DNA from 4 places in the Streptomyces sp. NPDC048278 genome. Region 4 is predicted to be linked to each of the others. Evidence: riboswitches for the same ligand, from Rfam matches in the RefSeq annotation. Region 4 holds a riboswitch; each other region holds the start of a gene.
The links. Region 4 has a riboswitch for S-adenosylmethionine ahead of AB0D74_RS42655 (putative leader peptide). Riboswitches for the same ligand answer to the same signal wherever they lie in the genome.
Positions count from the first base shown of each region.

Region 1: it holds a riboswitch for S-adenosylmethionine, as region 4 does, so the genes downstream of both, AB0D74_RS08225 (aminotransferase class V-fold PLP-dependent enzyme) here and AB0D74_RS42655 (putative leader peptide) in region 4, are expected to answer to the same signal.
Region 2: it holds a riboswitch for S-adenosylmethionine, as region 4 does, so the genes downstream of both, AB0D74_RS42100 (amino acid ABC transporter permease) here and AB0D74_RS42655 (putative leader peptide) in region 4, are expected to answer to the same signal.
Region 3: it holds a riboswitch for S-adenosylmethionine, as region 4 does, so the genes downstream of both, thrC (threonine synthase) here and AB0D74_RS42655 (putative leader peptide) in region 4, are expected to answer to the same signal.

Region 1 covers NZ_JBEZLP010000003.1:448,993-453,845, reverse strand. The annotation lists gene AB0D74_RS08235 (cytochrome bc complex cytochrome b subunit) at 1-802, shown strand, start outside; gene trpD (anthranilate phosphoribosyltransferase) at 936-2,000, shown strand; SAM riboswitch class IV at 2,202-2,318, shown strand; gene AB0D74_RS08225 (aminotransferase class V-fold PLP-dependent enzyme) at 2,484-3,848, shown strand; gene AB0D74_RS08220 (Lrp/AsnC ligand binding domain-containing protein) at 4,001-4,282, opposite strand; gene AB0D74_RS08215 (rhomboid family intramembrane serine protease) at 4,279-4,853, opposite strand, start outside.
Region 2 covers NZ_JBEZLP010000039.1:38,747-43,599, reverse strand. The annotation lists gene AB0D74_RS42125 (DUF2218 domain-containing protein) at 188-526, shown strand; gene AB0D74_RS42120 (hypothetical protein) at 528-1,343, opposite strand; gene AB0D74_RS42115 (hypothetical protein) at 1,462-1,719, opposite strand; gene AB0D74_RS42110 (hypothetical protein) at 1,880-2,011, shown strand; gene AB0D74_RS42105 (glutathione S-transferase C-terminal domain-containing protein) at 2,176-3,048, shown strand; SAM riboswitch class IV at 3,126-3,249, shown strand; gene AB0D74_RS42100 (amino acid ABC transporter permease) at 3,639-4,622, shown strand; gene AB0D74_RS42095 (amino acid ABC transporter ATP-binding protein) at 4,619-4,853, shown strand, end outside.
Region 3 covers NZ_JBEZLP010000015.1:152,073-156,925, forward strand. The annotation lists gene AB0D74_RS26035 (cold-shock protein) at 1-206, opposite strand, end outside; gene AB0D74_RS26040 (ubiquitin-like small modifier protein 1) at 675-950, opposite strand; gene thrC (threonine synthase) at 994-2,277, opposite strand; SAM riboswitch class I at 2,296-2,457, opposite strand; gene AB0D74_RS26050 (glucosyl-3-phosphoglycerate synthase) at 2,615-3,559, shown strand; gene AB0D74_RS26055 (trehalose-6-phosphate synthase) at 3,654-4,853, shown strand, end outside.
Region 4 covers NZ_JBEZLP010000040.1:64,542-69,394, forward strand. The annotation lists gene AB0D74_RS42645 (ABC transporter permease) at 1-948, opposite strand, end outside; gene AB0D74_RS42650 (ABC transporter substrate-binding protein) at 952-2,577, opposite strand; gene AB0D74_RS42655 (putative leader peptide) at 2,798-2,914, opposite strand; SAM riboswitch class IV at 2,949-3,062, opposite strand; gene AB0D74_RS42660 (DUF427 domain-containing protein) at 3,540-4,355, shown strand; gene AB0D74_RS42665 (MerR family transcriptional regulator) at 4,425-4,796, opposite strand; gene AB0D74_RS42670 (NADP-dependent oxidoreductase) at 4,845-4,853, opposite strand, start outside.

The DNA.
Region 1 (4,853 bases), on a different contig from region 4:
CATCGCGGCCATCGCGGCGACCACCCAGATCAACCCGATCTGGGCCATGGGCCCCTACCGCCCGGACCAGGTGTCCACCGGCGCCCAGCCCGACTGGTACATGGGCTTCGCCGAGGGTCTGATCCGGTACATGCCCGGCTGGGAGATCAACTTCTGGGGCCACACCCTGGTCCTGGGCGTCTTCATCCCGCTGGTCCTGTTCGGTCTGGTGCTGGGCGCGATCGCGCTCTACCCGTTCATCGAGTCCTGGGTCACCGGCGACAAGAGCGAGCACCACATCCTGGACCGCCCGCGCAACGCCCCGACCCGCACCGCCTTCGGTGTCGCCTGGGTGACGGTGTACATGATCGGCCTGATCGGTGGTGGCAACGACCTCATCGCCACCCACTTCCACCTGTCGATCAACGACGTGACCTGGTTCGTCCGGATCTTCTTCTTCGCCGGACCGGTGATCGCGTTCATCGCCACCAAGCGGATCTGCATGGGCCTCCAGCGGCGTGACCGCGACAAGGTGCTGCACGGCCGCGAGACCGGCATCATCAAGCGGCTGCCGCACGGTGAGTTCATCGAGGTCCACGAGCCGCTCTCGCAGGAGCAGCTGCACACCCTCACGGCGCACCACCAGTACGAGCCGGCCCAGGTCGGCCCGGCGGTCGACGAGAACGGTGTCGAGCGCAAGGTCAAGGGCGCCGAGAAGCTCCGCGCCAAGCTGAGCAGCGCCTACTACGGCGAGGACAACCAGATCCCGAAGCCGACCGTCGAGGAGTACAAGGAGATCACGAGCGGCCACGGCCACCACTGATCGACCGCGTCGCCACGCCACAGCCGAAGGGCCCCCGTCCGTACATCGGACGGGGGCCCTTCGCCGTGCCCGGAGCTGGATAGGGTAGGTCTGGAAACCGGATATGTGGCGTACGACGATCAGGAGCGGCCGTATGAGCGCTGTGACCCCCGCTGGAGGCGACACCGCGGCGGGCCGTTCCTGGCCCGAGGTACTGAACGCGCTGCTGTACGGCCAGGACCAGAGCGCCGACGCGACGTCCTGGGCGATGGACCAGATCATGCGCGGGCAGGCCACCGACGCCCAGATCGCGGGCTTCGTCGTCGCCCTGCGGGCCAAGGGCGAGACCGTCGAGGAGATCAACGGGCTCGTCCGCACGATGTACGAGCACGCCAACGTCATCGAGGTACCGGGCCGCACGGTCGACATCGTCGGCACCGGCGGCGACGGCGCGAAGACGGTGAACATCTCCACGATGTCGGCGCTCGTGGTGGCCGGCACCGGGGCGAAGGTCGTCAAGCACGGCAACCGCGCGGCCTCCTCCGCGTCCGGGGCCTCCGACGTCCTGGAGAAGCTCGGCGTCAACCTCGACCTGACCCCGCAGCGGGTCGCCGAGGTCGCCGAGGAGGCCGGCATCACCTTCTGCTTCGCCGTCAAGTTCCACCCGGCGCTGCGCTACGCGGGCGCCGCGCGCGGCCAGCTGGGCATCCGCACGGTCTTCAACATCCTCGGCCCGCTGACCAACCCGGCACGGGTCCGCGCCCAGGCCGTCGGCGTCGCCGACCCCCGCATGGCCCCCGTCGTCGCGGGCGTCTTCGCCGAGCGCGGCCACTCCTCCCTCGTCTTCCGCGGCGACGACGGCCTCGACGAGCTGACGACGACGGCCACGTCCCGCGTCTGGATCGTCCGCGACGGCAAGGTCACGGAGGAGACCTTCGACCCCCGTGACGCCGGCCTCGACCTGGTCCCCGTGGAGGCGCTGCGGGGCGGCGACCCGTCGTACAACGCGGAGGTCGCCCGCAGGCTCCTGGACGGCGAGCAGGGCCCGGTACGGGACGCGGTGCTGCTGAACTCGGCGGCGGCGCTGGTGGCCCTGGATCCGGGCACCGGGGCACTGGCCGAGCAGCTCCGGGCCGGCATGGGCAGGGCGGCCGAGTCGATCGACTCGGGTGCCGCGAAGCGGGTGCTCGAGCGCTGGGCAGCCGCGACGAACAAGTAGGCGGCACGGCCGACGGGGCGGAGGCGCGGTCAGGCCCCGCCGGGCCCCGCCGTCGCGGCTGACCGCCGGTGCCTCTTGTTCCGACGCAACGGCGCGCAACCCGACACGGTGTTGTCGGCGGTGCCCGGCCGGCCAGGCCCCCGTCCCGTCATCCGGACAGAAGTTGCGCGGCGGCGATCACTTCCCATACGTTTCTTTCCAGGTCATGAGTGACAGTCATGAGGCCCCGGCCGACTGTCCGGCAACCCTCCGTCCGTGGCGGGGTGCCCCGGGTGAAGACCAGGTCGTAGGCAGCGAGGTCTACGGCAAGCGCGGACCCCTCACGAAACACCAGGGGTCCTGGTCGTCGAGGGAGCCTTCTGTGAGCAAGCGAATGCGATAGGGCGCCGAGCCCCGCCTCCGCACACCCCTTTCACCCTTCCCCGTGCTTGAGCCGTACCGGTTCGCGCGGTGATACCCCTTGCCTCTCACAGGAGTTCCGCCATGTCCGTCTCCACCGCTGCCGCCGCCCAGTCCGTTTGTGCACCCCTGCCCGTTCTGGGCCGGGATGTCACCGTCCCGCTCGTCACCGGCGGCGAGGTCGCCTACGCCGCCCTCGACTACGCGGCCAGCGCCCCCGCCCTCCAGCGGGTCTGGGACGACGTGGCCGCGTACGCGCCCTACTACGGCAGCGTCCACCGCGGCGCCGGCTACCTCTCCCAGCTCTCCACGGACCTCTTCGAGAACGCCCGCCGGACCGTCGCCGAGTTCCTCGACTGCCGCCCCGACGACCAGCTCGTCTTCACCCGCTCCACCACGGACTCCCTGAACCTCCTGGCCCGCGCCCTCCCCGCCGACTGCCAGGTCTTCGTCTTCGAGACCGAGCACCACGCCTCCCTGCTGCCGTGGCAGGACGCCCGCGTCACCTACCTCAACGCACCCCGCACCCCGCGGCAGGCCGTCGAGACCCTGGAGCGCGCCCTCGCCGACCGTGACCCCTACGGCCCGGCCCTGGTCTGCGTCACCGGCGCGTCCAACGTCACCGGCGAGCTGTGGCCGGTACGGGAACTCGCGGCAGCCGCCCACGCGCACGGCGCCCGGATCGTCCTGGACGCCGCCCAGCTGGCCCCGCACCACCCCGTCTCCGTCCAGGACCTGGACGTCGACTGGGTCGCCTTCTCCGGACACAAGCTGTACGCCCCCTTCGGCTCCGGCGTCCTCGCCGGCCGCGCCGACTGGCTGCAGGCCGCCGAGCCGTACCTCGCGGGCGGCGGCGCCAGCCGCAAGGTCACCCGGCGCGAGGACGGGGGAGTGGCCGTGGAGTGGCACGAGAGCGCGGCCCGGCACGAGGCGGGCTCGCCCAACGTGATCGGCGCCTACTCCATCGCCTCCGCCTGCAAGGCGCTCACCGAGGCCGGTTTCGACACGCTGGTCGCCCGCGAGCGGCAGCTCATCGATGCGGTGCGGGCGGGGCTTGCCGAGGTGCCGGAGGTCCGGGTCCTCTCCCTCTTCGGCGACGACGCCCCCCGCGTCGGCGTGATCAGCTTCGTGGTGGAGGGCTGGAACAGCTCCCACTTCGCCGCCGCCCTCTCCGCCGAGTACGGCATCGGCGTCCGCGACGGCCTCTTCTGCGCCCACCCGCTGGTCAGGACCCTGCTGGGCTCCGACCCGCAGACCCAGGGCGAGTGCGGGGCGCCGGAGGCGGCACCGGGCGAGAAGTCCCTCAACGCGATCCGCGTGAGCTTCGGAGCGGGGACGCCGGACGAGCACGTGGAGCGCTTCGTGACGGCGGTACGGGAACTGGTGACCGACGGCGCCAAGTGGTCCTACCGCACGGAGGACGGCCGCTGCGTCCCGGCGGTGAGCTGACCCACCTGTTTTTTGGGGGCGCGGGGAACTGCGCGCTCAGCCCCCACCGGCCTGCGGCCGGGCACGAAGCGCCGTGGCCCCCCGCGGGTCCGTCGTGGCTGGTCGCGCAGTTCCCCGCGCCCCTGGCGGGGCGCTTCAGCGGGCGGCGCTTTCTAGCTGTCCAGGCCGATCGCGAACGCCGCTTCCAGGTCGTGCTGGGAGTACGTGCGGAACGCGACGTGCGTGTCCGTGGCCTCCACGCCCGGGATCTTGCTGATGGAGCCGGGGATGACCTCGGCCAGGTCCTCGTGCTGCTTCACCCGGACCATGGCGATCAGGTCGTACGTGCCGGTGACGGAGAAGACCTCGCTGACACTCTCCAGCGCGGCGATCCGTTCCGCGATCTCGGGGATCCGGTCCACGCTGGTCTTGATGAGGACGATCGCGGTGATCACGGCTGGTTCTCTCCCTCGGGTGCCGGAGCTGGGGCGACCTTCACTTTAGTCGCCCGCCCGTCGCCCACCACCACCCTTCCAAGGCCGCGCTTCGCGCCCTTCTTTTTCCTGTACCGCACCCACGCGTAGCCGAACCCGAGCCCGAAGCCGACCAGGTGCGCGAGGTAGGCGACGCCGGGGCCGGAGGGGGCCTGGCCCAGGGCCAGCCACTGCAGGGCCGCCCAGAACGGGAGGACCACCCAGGCCGGGAACCGGAGCGGGAGGAAGAAGAGGAAGGGGAGGAGACTGGTCACGCGGGCGTTGGGGAACAGGTACAGGAATGCTCCGAGGACCGCCGAGATCGCCCCGGACGCGCCCACCAGCGACTGCGGGGACGTGGCGTTGGCGACCGCGTAGCCGAGCAGCGCGAGGTAGCCGCAGCAGATGTAGAAGAGAGTGAACTCCACGCGGCCCATCCGTTCCTCGGTCATCGCCCCGAAGACGAAGAGGAAGAGCATGTTGCCGAGGAGGTGCACCCAGCTGCCGTGGATGAAGAGCGCCGTGGCCGGGGTGAGCGCCTCCCGCACCGGAC
Region 2 (4,853 bases), on a different contig from region 4:
TCAGGTCCCGGAGCCGTACCGCTCCCTGGCCCGCAAGGGCGGCGAGCGTGGTGCCGTCGGCGTCGAAGGACAGTCCCACACACCCGGCATGCAAAGGTTGCGGCCCCGGGTACGGCGCCGGACCCCCCGCCCCGACGTAGCGTGAGCCCGTCGCCCTACGCCCGCCCCGCACCACCGGGAGTCCCAGATGGCCCGCTCCGAAGCCCGCGTCCCCACCGACCGGCCCGCCCGCTACGCCAAGCAGCTCGCCTCGCACCTGGGCCGCCGCTCGCAGACCAGCTGGGACGAGGACAGCGGCACCGGCGGCATCGTCTTCCAGAACGGCACCGGCACCCTCACCGCGACCGAGGGCGCCCTGCTGCTCACCGTGGAGACGGACCCCGAGAACCTCGATGTCCTGGAGGGTGTCGTCGGCCGGCACCTGGTCCGCTTCGGCACCCGCGACGAACTCGTCGTCGCCTGGCACCGCGACAACGGGGAACCGGGCACCACCCAGCGCAACTCCGGGGAGCCGGAACCCCACTGACCTAGTCGAACTGACTCGGCAGCGGTGCCGGGGTCTTGCCGGACAGCACGTCCTTGAGGCGCTTGGCGCCGTTCTGCACGGCCAGCGCGGTGCTGTCGTGGTCGACGCCCGAGAGGCCGCCGTTGGTGACCGCGGCCCCGGAGGCGCCGACGCGGAACGCCACGACGTCCAGGGTGGTCGTGGCGGGCTGCCCGTTCGAGGTGCCCTGGACGGTGACCGTGAGCGCCGCCAGCGCGTCGCCCGCCTTGGGCGGCTCCTTGTACTCGACGACCTGCACGGTCCGCTTGCCGCCGTCCGAGCCGGTGGCCGAGAACTGGTTGCACTCCGTGGGGAGCTTCTTCAGCCATGTGAGGGTGGCGTCCATGCCGGCCTGGCCGTAGTCGCCCACCTGGTAGAGCAGCCGGGAGTCCTGCGAGACGAAGCCGCGCAGCCCGGAGGCGCCGGTGGCCCGGCCCAGCAGGGTGTCGGAGTACAGGCTGTCCAGCAGCCGCTGGCAGTCGGCCGCGTCGGACTTGGCGTTGAGGAAGTCGGCGACGTCGACCTTCCCGACCAGCATCTGGTTGCGCCAGGTGGCCGCGTCGTTGGCCGGCTGCCAGTCGTCCTCGATGTCGGCCGACGTGATCAGCGCGGCCTGCGCCCCGGGGCCGGTGAGGGCGGGGGTGCGCGACGGGGACGGAGAGCGTTCGGCGGCGGGGGAGACGGCCGCGGCCTCGGGGGAGCCGCTGCCGTCCGAACAGGCCACCGCCGTGGCGAGCAGGGTCCCCGCCGCCAGGGCCGTGGCGAGCACACGCGCGGGTCGGGACGGACGACGGGTCATCGCGACTGCCTCCTCGGGAACGCGGTACGTCGCCGGACGGACGACACCGGTACGTCCCTCCACGCCACCACCGGCCACGGGCGCCGACCACCCGCACGTGCCATTCGGGTGAGCGGCGTCATGCCCCGGCCGCCGAGACCCGCACCCGCCGGCTGCCGCAGCGCGGGCACACCGCGTCCGAGAGCGGCGACGGCACGGCACGGCCGGCCTCGTCGACGTACTCCAGGGTGGTCTGCAGCTCCGGATCGGCGACCGGGTCGGTGAAGAACACCGCCTGGAAGGCGGCCTCCCAGCCGTGGCCGCACCGCCCGCAGCGGAACGCGAAGGTCTCGGGCACGGCACCCGGCACCGGCCCGGGACCCGGGGGCTCGGTCATCGGCTCCGACTCCTGTCGCTCGGCCTCCGCCACCAGCGCACCGCCCCTGCGGGCCGACGGCAAGTCGGGGCCGGGTGTCCCAGGCGTGGACGCCCCCTTGACGCCGGGCGGGGGCCGATCGACACTCCAGGTGGGAATCCTAGTGAAAAGGTAGGGAACGATGGGTCGCCTGCGCACGCTCACCGGCAGACAGCGCCGCGAGAGCCCCGCACCCTGGACGGCCCCCCTGCTTACCTCCCGCCGGCACATCGACCTGCTGCGGATGTGCGGCGCGACCGGCCGCAGAGGCTGAGCGCCCGGTCCCGGCCGCACGCGGCGGGCCCCCACCCGCCGGGAGCCACCACGGCTCACCCAGAGCTCACCGAGCAACGGCTCACCCAGAGCTCACCGAGAACCCACCGACGAACGCTTCCGCCGCGCGTACGTCCGCGCGCCCGCCCGCCCCCGGGGAGACGCATGTCCATCACTCCACTCGCCGCCCTGCCGTCCGTCCGCACCGCCCCCGGCTTCCGGGGCCGCATCGGCCGCGACGCGCGCAGCGGCCACTACGCCGTGCCGCGCCGCTACCGGCTGCACCTCTCCACGGCCTGTCCCGACGGCCTCCGCATCGCCGTCGGCCACAGCCTGCTCGCCCTGGACGACTGTTGTCCGGTCACCTACCTGCCCGCCGTCCCGGACTGTCCCGACGGCAGCCACGCGGTGCTGCGCCCGCTGTACGAGGCCAGCGCGCACCGCTACTCGGGACCGGCCCTCGCACCGGTGTTCAGCGACGGCTGGTCCGGCCGGATCGTCAGCACGCACAGCCGGGACATCCTGCGCGACCTGGACCAGCACTTCGGCGACGGGGTCGCCCGGCTCTACCCGTGCGGCGCCGAGGCCGAGATCGAGGCCGTCGAGCGGCTGTGCGCCGAGGACGTCGAACAGGCCGCGCAGCGTGCCGGGCGCGAGGGCGGCGACCCGGAGGCGCTGGAGGTGCTGCTCGCCGCCCTGGACGAGCTGGAGCGCCGGCTGACCGGGGTGGAGTTCCTGGTCGGCGGAGAACTCACCGCCGCGGACATCGAGTTGTGGGTGACCCTCGTGCAACTCGACACCGTGCACCGCAACCACCTGGACGCCGCCGCCGTGCACGCCATCGCCGGCCATCCGGTGCTGTGGGCCTACGCCCGGCGGCTGGCGGCCCGTCCGGCCTTCGGCGCGCACCTCGACCTCGACGGCATCGCCCGCCGCCACCACGGCCGTTGCCAGGGCCTGGAGGCCGCCGGCGCGGCTGTCCAGATCCTGGACTGGGCAGGCCACGCGGCGGACGCTCCGCGCGGTCGGCGCAGGTGAGAGCGGTCTGAACCGTTTCGCCCATCGGACAGGCGTTGACATTCGTTCGGGCAACTGCGTTACTTACGGACCAGAACGGTCATGAGCGTCAGCATCAAGCCCTGGCTAGCTGACCGGCAACCCTCGCACCGCGGTGGGGTGCCCCAGGTGACGACCGGACCGACGACGTTTCGGCAAGCGACGATTCGGTAAGCGCGAGTGCCCCTCGGGGCCGGCACGACAGTGACAGGTGACGGACATGTACGCAGCTTCCAGGACGGCCCAGCGCCGTGCCGAGGGCTGCGTACGCCCGTACCCGAGCCCGCTCGTCGCCGACCGCGCCGTCGACCTGCTCCGTGTCAACAGCGCCCTGTGTAGCGCGTGTACCGCACCGGGCTGTGCCCGCTGTCGGGTCTGACCAGGCCTTTCCGCCGGTTTCCCGCAGCTCCGCACCCCAGCGTCCCCGTCGAAACACCGGCCGCCCGGTGTGCCGCCGTCCGCCCCGCCCCGTGCCCCGCGCGCCCCCGCGCACCGTTCCGTGCCCGCACACGGCCCGGTGCGCGGCCCCCGCCGTGGGAACACGTGGGTGTCCGACTCCGCCGGAGCCCGCCATGAGTGAACCCCCAGGCGCCACGATCGCCGCCCCCGACGCGCCGACCGCCGCCGACGAACCATCAAGGCCCTTGACAGCGCAGCGAGTTCAGCCGCTGCGCAAACCGGGCCGGTGGATCGCCACCGCCGTCGTCCTGGTTCTGGTCGCCCAGTTCGTACACGGACTGGTGACCAACCCCTTCTACCAGTGGGACCGTTGGGGCTACTGGTTCCTGCGCCCGGCCATCCTCGACGGACTGGTCATCACCCTCGAAGTCACCGCCTACAGCGCGGTGCTGGGCCTGCTCGGCGGTGTCCTGCTCGCCCTGGCCCGGCTCTCCAAGAGCCCCGTGCTGCGCGCGGTCAGCTGGACCTACGTCTGGGCGTTGCGCTCCATACCGCTCATCGTGGTCCTGCTCTTCCTCTACAACTTCAGCGCCCTGTACAGGACGCTGAGCATCGGCGTCCCCTTCGGGCCCGCCTTCTTCTCCTTCGACGAGTCGAAGCTCGCCACCGACATGGCGATCGCCGTCATCGGCCTCAGCCTCAACGAGGCCGCCTACGCGGCCGAAGTGGTCCGCGGCGGCATCCTCTCCGTGGACCAGGGCCAGCACGAGGCCGCCGCCGCGCTCGGCCTGCCCAAGGGCTACCAGTTCCGGAAGATCGTGTTCCCGCAGGCGCTCAGGTCGATCACCCCGAACTACGTCAACCAGCTGATCGGCCTGATCAAGAGCACCTCACTGGTCTTCTACGTCTCGCTGCTCGACCTGTTCGGCACCGCCCAGAGCATGGGCTCCACCTACCCGGGCGACATCGTGCCGCTGCTGCTGGTGGTCACCGTCTGGTACCTGATCCTCACCAGCATCGTCTCCGTGATCCAGTTCTACGTCGAGCGGTACTACGCCCGGGGCGCCACCCGCTCCCTGCCGCCGACCCCCTTGCAGAAACTGCGGGCCGGCGTCGCCGACCTGCGCGCCCGCATCCGCCGGGAGGCCGCCGTATGAGCACCACCGACACCCTGGAAACGGCCCCCGCCGCCCTGGAGATCCACGACGTCCACAAGTGGTACGGCACCCACCGCGTCCTCGACGGCGTCGACCTGACCGTGCGGCCCGGCGAGGTCACCGTGATCATCGGCCCGTCCGGCTCCGGAAAGTCCACCCTGCTCCGGGTCATCAACCACCTGGAGAAGCCCGAGATCGGCTACGTCAGCATCAACGACGAGCTGATCGGCG
Region 3 (4,853 bases), on a different contig from region 4:
CAGCTGGTCGCCAGCCGGACCATGTCCGCCTGCGGCCCCTTCTGGCCCTGCGAGATCTCGAAATCGACTCGCTGACCTTCCTCCAGGGTGCGGTAGCCGTCCATCTGAATCGCGCTGTAGTGGACGAAAACATCCGCACCACCGTCGACCGCGATGAAGCCGTACCCCTTCTCCGCGTTGAACCACTTGACGGTGCCCTGAGCCATGCCTAACTCCCCTATTACTGGCCCTTGCACAGATCCACACTTCGCGGATCCGGGTCAGACCTCACCCCCCATTGGTTGGGGGCGTGCGCCGGAACGCGTCGACCGCGGCTGAATGTATCTGTCCAACTGCCGTCTGCAACAGGTCAATCGGACGAGAATTCTGGACGGAAGGGGTCCGGAATGTAGCAAGAATTCGGCCGAATTCAGGGCAAGTCGGGCCCCGTAAAGGCCACAAAAGCCGCATATAACCCGCGCACTTTGGCTACTTCTTGCCGGGCTCGCGGTATCGAATACGGGGCTCCCGACCTGGAGATCGGGACCGTGTTCCCCAACTCTACCGCGCTCAACCACACAGAATTGCCCCCTCCGCTTCTCTCACGGAGGGGGCAATCAGATGAACAGTCGGTGATCGGCGTTACCGAAGGTAATGTTCGGTCATTCGATCAGCCTGTCAAGCAGGTCGGCAGGTCAACCGCCGGCGACGGCCGGGATGATGGAGACGCCGGCGCCGTCCGGGGTGGCGGTCTCCAGGCCCTGCTCGAAGCGGACGTCGTCGTCGTTGACGTACACGTTGACGAACCGGCGCAGCTTTCCCTGGTCGTCGAGAACGCGCGCGGAGATCCCGGTGTGCTTCTTCTCCAGGTCCGAGATGACCTCGCCGAGGGTGGCCCCTTCGGCGGCGACTTCGGCCTGACCACCGGTGTAGGTGCGCAGGATGGTGGGGATGCGAACGGTGACGCTCACGTTTTTACCTCCGGTCTGGGCAACGCCCTATTTCTCGGGGGACTCAGGCGAGCCCGGCTTCGCGGAAAGACTCCAGATTCGGGCGAATGGTCGCGGTGAGTCCAGTCCCCGCCACCGCGTCCAGCGTCTTCAGTCCATCACCGGTGTTGAGTACAACGACCGACTTTGCCGGATCAATCAGCCCATTCTCAATGAGCTTTTTGGTGACTCCAACCGTCACTCCGCCGGCTGTTTCCGCGAAGATTCCCTCGGTCCGCGCGAGCAGCTTGATGGCGTCGACGACCTGCTCGTCGGTGACGTCCTCCACCGCACCGCCGGTGCGCCGCGCGATGTCGAGGACGTACGGCCCGTCCGCCGGGTTGCCGATGGCCAGCGACTTGGCGATGGTGTTCGGCTTCTGCGGGCGGACCACGTCGTGGCCCTCCTTGTAGGCCACCGACACCGGCGAGCACCCCTCGGCCTGGGCACCGAAGATCTTGTACGGCTTGTCCTCGACGAGACCGAGCTTGATCAGCTCCTGCAGCCCCTTGTCGATCTTCGTGAGCTGCGAGCCGGAGGCGATCGGGATGACCAGCTGGTCCGGGATCTGCCAGCCGAGCTGCTCGCAGATCTCGTACGCCAGGGTCTTGGAGCCCTCCGCGTAGTACGGCCGCAGGTTGACGTTGACGAAGCCCCAGCCCTCGCCGGCCGGGTCGCCGATCAGCTCGGAGCAGAAACGGTTCACGTCGTCGTAGTTGCCCTCGATGCCGACGAGCTCGCCGCCGTAGATCGCGGCCATGACGACCTTGCCCTGCTCCAGGTCGTGCGGGATGAAGACGCAGGAACGGAAGCCGGCCCGGGCGGCGGCGGCACCGACCGCGCCGGCCAGGTTGCCGGTGGAGGAGCAGGAGAGGGTGGTGTAGCCGAAGGCGCGGGCGGCCTCGACGGCCTGGGCGACGACGCGGTCCTTGAAGGAGTGCGTCGGGTTGCCCGAGTCGTCCTTCACGTACAGCCCGCCGGTCACCCCGAGCTCGCGGGCCAGGTTGTCGGCCTGGACCAGCTTGGTCCAGCCGGGGTTGATGTTCGGCTTGGTCGCCACGTCCGCGGGGACGGGCAGCAGCGGCGCGTAGCGCCAGATGTTCGCGGGACCCGCTTCGATCGTCTTGCGGAGTTCCTCGGTGTCGTAGGCCGAGAAGTCGTACGCGATCTCCAGCGGGCCGAAACACTCCTCGCAGGCGAAGACCGGGCCGAGCGGCACCCGGTGACCGCACTCGCGGCAGCTCAGGGCAGCGGCGGGGCCGAGGTCTACGGTGGAATCCGTGGTGCTTGCAACAGTCTGCACAGCCATGTGAGGCGAGGCCCTTTCTCCTCATCTTCCTCACGACGCATCTCGCCGTGAGACGGATTTGGCACCTTCCCTAGCCGGGAGCCTCGCGAACGATCGACACTGATCGGCGATCTACGAGAACCGACTGGAGGGTTGCCGGGGCTTCAACGGGCCGTTTCCCTCTGCCCCTCTGGATGAGCGGTATGTGGTTGTCAACGCCGGGTGACCCCAGGACATGCGATGGTCATCGGCGTTGTTCAAGACTGTAACCGAAGGCCAGGACAGTTGAGAGAGTCGTCCGAACCGCGAGATGGATCACACGTCGTCGTGTGGCCGTGACAGTGAGGAGCCGCTGACCGTGCTGGAAGAAGTCGAGCGCTGGCTGGCCACCCGCTCCTGGTCCGTAACCGATCGCCCGCTGCACCGGGTCATGGCCGCCAAACGGTCCTCCGGGCAGACGGTCAGCGTGGTGCTGCCCGCGCTCAACGAGGAGGAGACCGTCGGCGACATCGTCGCGGTCATCCGCCACGACCTCATGCAGCAGGTGCCGCTCGTCGACGAGATCGTCGTCGTCGACTCCGGCTCCACCGACCGCACGGCGGCCGTCGCCGCGGCGGCCGGCGCCCGCGTCGTGCACCGCGACGCGATCCTGCCCCGCATCCCCGCCGTCCCCGGCAAGGGCGAGGTCCTCTGGCGCTCGCTCCTCGTCACGTCGGGTGACGTCGTCTGCTTCATCGACGCCGACCTGCGCGACTTCTCCTCCGACTTCGTCACCGGCATCGTCGGCCCGCTCCTCACCGACCCGGACGTGGACCTGGTCAAGGCGATGTACGACCGCCCGCTCGGCGGCGCCGCCGGACAGGGCGGCCGGGTCACCGAGCTGATGGCCCGCCCGCTGCTGAACATGCACTGGCCGCAGCTGGCCGGTTTCGTCCAGCCGCTCGGCGGCGAGTACGCGGCCCGCCGCTCGCTCCTCGAACAGCTCCCCTTCCCGGTCGGCTACGGCGTGGAGCTGGGCATGCTGGTCGACGCCCTGCACCTGGTCGGGCTCGACGCGCTGGCCCAGGTCGACGTCGGCGTCCGCAAGCACCGCCACCAGGACGGCCAGGCCCTCGGCCGGATGTCCGCCGCGATCTACCGCACGGCCCAGCTGCGGCTGGCGCGCGGCCACCTGATCCGCCCCTCCCTCACCCAGTTCGAACGGGGCGAGGACGGCTTCGAACCGCGCACGTACTCCGTGGACACGGAGGAACGGCCGCCGATGGCGGAGATCGCGGAGTACGCGGAACGCAAAGTGGCGTGAGTTCGCCGTACGGCCGTATACGGCGGCGCGTCGGGCGCGGCCGTACGTTTGAGCGTTTCCGGGCCGGGCTAGGTTGACGCGTATGGCTTCCCCCATGGCTTCCACCGGCGGTGCCGAGGTGCTGGTCGCCTCGAACCGCGGCCCGGTCTCGTACGACCTGCGCGAAGACGGTTCGCTGCACGCCAAACGGGGCGGCGGCGGGCTGGTCTCAGGGCTCTCGGCCATCGGGCCCGACGCCGACGCCGTATGGGTGTGCGCGGCGCTGGGCGACGGCGACCGCGAGGCGGTACGGCGGGCCGAGGGCGGCCGGCTGCCGGCCGGGGACACCGGCGGGCAGCAGGTCCGGATGCTCGACATCGACGCGGACGTCTTCGCCGACGCGTACAACGGCATCGCGAACTCGGCGCTCTGGTTCGTCCACCACATGCTCTACCAGACCCCGCTGGAACCGGTCTTCGACGCGGAGTTCCGCCGCCGGTGGGCGTCGTACCAGGCCTACAACCGCGCGTTCGCCGAGGCGCTGGCGCAGGAGGCGGCCGAGGGTGCGGTGGTGGTCATCCAGGACTACCACCTGGCACTGGCCCCGCGGATGCTCCGCCGGCTCCGCCCCGACCTGCGGATCGGCCACTTCTCCCACACGCCCTGGGCGCCGCCGGACTACTTCCGGCTGCTCCCCGACGACATCGCCGCCGAGCTGCTCAGCGGGATCCTGGGCGCCGACCACGCCGCGTTCCTGACGCGGCGGTGGGCGGACGCGTTCGTCGACTGCTGCCACGCGGTGCTGGGCCCGGGGATCCCGGCCGCCGACCCGGCGTCCGGCGGGACCAGGATCGGGGTGCACGGGCTGGGCGCCGACGCGGACTTCCTGCGGAAGCGGTCGCACGAACCGGACGTCGGCGAGCGGATGGCCGCGCTGCGGGAGGAGATCGGCGGCGAGGGGCGGAAGACGATCGTCCGCGTCGACCGCACGGAGCTGTCGAAGAACATCGTGCGGGGACTGCTGGCCTACCGGCAGCTGCTCGACGACCGTCCCGAGTGGCGGGAGCGGGTGGTGCACGTCGCGTTCGCGTACCCGTCGCGGCAGGACCTCGCGGTGTACCGCGACTACACCGCCGAGGTGCAGCGGGTCGCGGACGACATCAACTCGGCGTACGGGACGGCGGGTTGGACGCCGGTGGTACTGCACGTCAAGGACGACTTCGCCCGCTCCCTCGCGGCGTACCGGCTGGCCGACGTGGCACTCGTCAACCCCATCCGGGACGGGATGAACCTGGTCGCCAAGGAGATTCCCGTG
Region 4 (4,853 bases):
CGCCCTCCTGTCCGAGGCCACCACGATCCGCGGGTCCAGCAGCGGATAGACGAGGTCGACGAGGAGGTTCGTGGCCACGAAGATCAGCGCCCCGAACACCACCACCCCCTGGACCAGCGGGATGTCCTGCGTGGTCACCGCCGCCGCGGTCACCCGGCCCAGACCGTCACGGGAGAACACCGTCTCCACGACCACCGAACCGGCGATCAGCTGCCCGACCAGCAGGCCGACGACGGTCAGCGCGGGCAGCGAGGCATTGCGCAGCGCGTGCCGCAGATGCACCCGCCACCGGCCGGCCCCCTTGGCCCGCGCGGTCTCCACATAGGCCTGGTCGAGCGCGGTCAGCAGGCTCTTCGCCAGCACCTGGGCGACCTGCGCGCCGGTCGGCACCGCCAGCGTGAGCGCGGGCAGCACCAGCCCCTTCAGCCCGTCGTTGCCGAACGCCGGAAACCAGTGCAGCTTGAACGAGAACGCCTCGACGAGCAGCAGCCCCACCCAGAACGTCGGGACCGACACCCCCAACGGGGGCAGCGACAGCAGCAGTTGGCGCAGCCACCGGCGCGAGGTGTACGTCGCCGCCACCGCGAGCCCGCCGCCGAGGACCACCGCCAGCAGCAGCGCGGCACCGGTCAGCTGGAGCGTCTGCGGCAGCGCGTCGGCGAGCGTGGAGGTCACCGGGCGGCCGGTGGAGACCGCGTCGCCGAAGTCCCCGCGCACCGCCCGGCCCAGATACTCCGCGTACTGCACCAGCACCGGCTTGTCGAAGCCGTACTCGTGCCGCAGCCTGGCGAGTTGGGCCGGATCCGGCTGACCCGAGTCCATCCCGGCCCCGGCCATCGCGGACACCGGGTCACCGGGCAGGAAGTCCAGCACCAGGAACGACACCGTGTACGCCGCCCACAGCACGCCGACCGCCTGGGCCAGCCGTTTGATCACATACCGGCGCATGCGCTAGCCGATCCAGGTGTCGTGCAGCTGGACGCGGCTGCCGGAGTCGAATTCCAGGTCGTGCACCTTCTTCGCGACGCCCAGCTGGGTCTGGAGCTCCACCACCGGCACGTTGTACGCGTTCTGCACGATCAACTGCTGCGCCTGGGCGACCAGTTGCCTGCGCTTCGCGGTGTCCGTGGTGGCGGCCTGCGCGTTCAGCGCCGTGTCCAGCGAACTGGCCGGCAGGTGGTAGAAGTTGCCCAACTGCGAGGAGAACGAGCCGCGCAGGATGTCGGGGTCGGCGCGGGTCACGTTGCCCCACACCACGTCGAAGCCGCCGCCCTGGAGCGTGGTGGCGAACTGCGTGACCGGGAGCTGCTTGAGCACCACGTCGATCCCCACGGCCTTGAGCTGCTGCTGGACCAGCTCCAGCGCGGGCTGGTTGGTGGCCGCGTTGGGGAACCAGGTGATGGTGAGGCTGAGCTTCTTGCCGCCCTTGGCGCGGATGCCGTCGCTTCCGGCCTTCCAGCCTGCCTGATCCAGCAGGGACTTGGCCCTGGCCGCGTCGAAGGCGAGATCGGTGGAGAGGTCGGTGTAGTCGGGCGTGGTGTGCGCCAGCACGCTGGTGGCCGGCCGGGTGCCGGTGGGGAAGACGGTGTCGGCGATCTGCTTGCGGTCGACGGCGGCCAGGATCGCCTGGCGGACCTTCACGTCCTTGAGCAGGGGCCGCGCGTTGTTGAGCCCGAGGCCGAACACCACACCGGGGTTGGCCCGGCTCCGGAGGGCGACCTGGCCGCCCTTGAGCGCCGCCTCGTTGGCCTTGCCGACGCTGCTGATCACGTCCACCTGGCCGGACTGGAGACTGCCGGCCCGCACTCCGGCCTCCGGGACGACCTTGTACACCACCTTGTCCAGGTAGGCCTCGCCCTTCTTCGTCCACAGCGCGGAGCCCCAGTCGTACCCGGTGCGCCTGTCCAGGGTGATCGACTGGTTCTGCACGTACTGCTTCAGCACGAACGGCCCGGACCCGACCACCCCGTCGCTGCACTTCTGCTGCGGGCTCCGCTGCACGCTGGCCGAGGACTCGATGCCCAGCGAGTGGGTCGAAGTGGCCTGGAGGAACTGGGCGTTGGGCTGCTTGAAGGCCACCTTGACGGTGAGCGGGTCGACCACGGTGGTGCTCTTGACGCCGCTCAGGTAACCCTCGGCGAGGGTGCCCAGGGCGCCGAGCTTCGGCACCGCGTCGAAGTTGTCCTTGACCACCTGCGCGGTCAGCTTCGACCCGTCGCTGAAGGTCACCCCCGACCGCAGCCGGAACGTGAACGTCGTCGCGTCGGCGCTGATCTCCCAGCTCCTGGCGAGCCACGGCACGATCTTGCCGGTCTTCGGGTCCTGGTCGGTCAGCGAGTCCACGATCTGGCGCACCGAGTAGATGGTGTCGTTGCTGCCGACCTGCTGCGGATCCACGCAGCCGGAGTCGGAGCCGACCGCGAAGGTCAGGGTGCCGCCGGACTTCGCCTGGCCGCTTCCGCCGCCGGAGCTGTCGTCGCCCGAACCCGAACCGCACGCGGTGAGCAGGACGCTGGTGGTCAGGAGCGCGGCGAGGGGCGCCCATCGGGAGGGTCTGAAATCCGGAAGTGCTGTCACGGACGTGGTTCTCCTACTCGTGTCACCGAGGCACGACCGCGCACGGATGTGCAGGGGCGTGCGGGTGTGTGCGGCCCGGGCGGATCGACTCCGGCCAGGGAAGCGCTGCGCAGACAGGGAACGGGCATGCGGACGCCACCGGGAACCGGTGACGCGGGGGAAGGACGACGCGAAGGAGCCGGAGCCGGTGACGGACGTCAGCCGGCGGCGGCCGGGCGGGTCAGGCCCGACAGAGGCAGCTGGTCGAGCGCTTCAGATCGATGTGGCGCCGGCGCGAGAGCCTGGAGTACGCCGTGGCGTCGGCGGGGGAGGCGACAGGGTCGTGGCGGTGCCGCATACCTGTCCTCCCCTTCTCCGGCCCCGGTCACGGGGCCACGCGCTTGCGGGAGTCGTCGGCGACCCCGCCAGGCTTTCACCTGGAGCACCCCACCGCGCGGGAGGGTTGCCGGTCAGCGAGCCAGGGCTTGACGCTGACACTCAATGCCGTGGGTGATGCTACGGATCGGTTTCGGCGTACGTCAATGCCGCAACCCGACGCCCTCCTCGGGAGGCCGGGGCCGTCTCACGGGCCGGAACGGATGGTGGACGCTGCCGCCCCTTTCGCGCCTGCCTGCGCTCCCGCGCGTCCGTACCCGGAGCCCGCTCGGGAAGGGCCGCATGGTCGTCGACAGCACCGCCCCGGCAGGGGTGTTCGCCGCCCGCAGGGCCCTGGCCGCGCTCGGCGTGGCGCTGTGGCCGTCCCGCACGACACGCCCGGCGTCGGCCACGGCTGCGGTGCCCGCTCCGGCCTCGACCGGCAACCCGCCGAACCCTGGTCACCGGCCGGCCCGCGCATCGACCACCAGGGGGAACGTCCCATTCCTGAGCGCCGGTACGTGCGTTCGAACCCGTCTCGTGTGGGAGCGTGCCCGTGGGAACGCCGAGGACCACTTGCGCGTGAACCAGCCGAAGGAGAGCCGCCCATGAGCACGTTCCCCACCGCACAGGCCGTGCGGACCACTCCGGAGGGGCTCCTGTGGGAACCGAGCGAACGCTGGGTGCGGGGCCGCAAGGGTGACGTCACGGTCGTCGACAGCCGCCACCCCGTCCTCGTCTGGGAACCCGGTGTCCCCGTACCGCTGTACGCGTTCCCGCGCGCGGAGGTGCGCGAGGACCTCCTGCGTCCCGCGAAGAACCCGCCGACCGGCACCCACACCGGCTCGCGGATCTTCTACGACGTCGAGGTCGACGGCGAGCTGCTGGCGAACGCGGCCTGGACCTTCCCGGCCGCCGACCTGGCCGACCACATCGCCTTCGAGTGGTTCCGGCGTGTCGGACGGGGCCTGGACCACTGGTACGAGGAGGAGGAAGAGATCTTCGTCCACCCCCGTGACCCGCACAAGCGGGTGGACGCCGTCCCCAGCAGCCGGCACCTCGTGGTCGAGATCGACGGCACGGTCGTCGCGGACACCCGCCGCCCGGTCCTGCTCTTCGAGACCGGCCTGCCCACCCGCTACTACGTCCCGCGCGAGGACGTCCGCCTCGACCTGCTCGAAGCCACCGACCACCACACCGGCTGCCCGTACAAGGGCACCGCCGAGTACTGGTCGTGGCGCGGCGAGGCCGACGTTCCGCCCGACGTCGTCTGGAGCTACCCGGACCCGCTGCCCGCGGTCGGCGCCGTCCGGGGGCTCTTCGCCTTCTACAACGAGGCCGTCGACATCACCCTCGACGGCGAACGGGTGGCGCGCCCCGTCACCCACTTCACCAAGGCACTCACGGAACAGCAGCGCGCCTGACGGCCGACGCCGCGATATCGACCGCGGGCGTGGACGTCCGGTGCCGGACCCGCGTCCGACGACGCGTTGTCACGGCCGGCCGAAGGTGCGCAGGGCCAGTGCCTCGCGCAGTCGGGTCAGCCGGTCGATCTCGGCGCCGAGGGCCGCGAGCCTGCGGGCGATCACCCCGGAGCCGGGCCGGTCGCCGTCGGGTTGCCCGCATCGACCTGGCGGGACCTCGTCGAGCTGGGCGAGCCGGTCGGCGATGCCGCACAGGTCCTCGACGGTGAGACCGAGCGCCAGCAGCTCACGGACGACCCGGACCCTGGCCACCTCGTCAGGACCGTACTCACGCTGCCCGGCGGGCGTGCGCCGCGGGGGTGGCAGCAGCCCCCGTTCCTCGTAGAACCGCAGTGCCCGCGGGGTCGTCCCCGCCGCTGCCGCCGCATCCCCGATCCGCATGTCAGCCCCCGAGCCTCAGCCTCCGCCGCCGCGACGCACGCCGGCGTGTCACCGTGG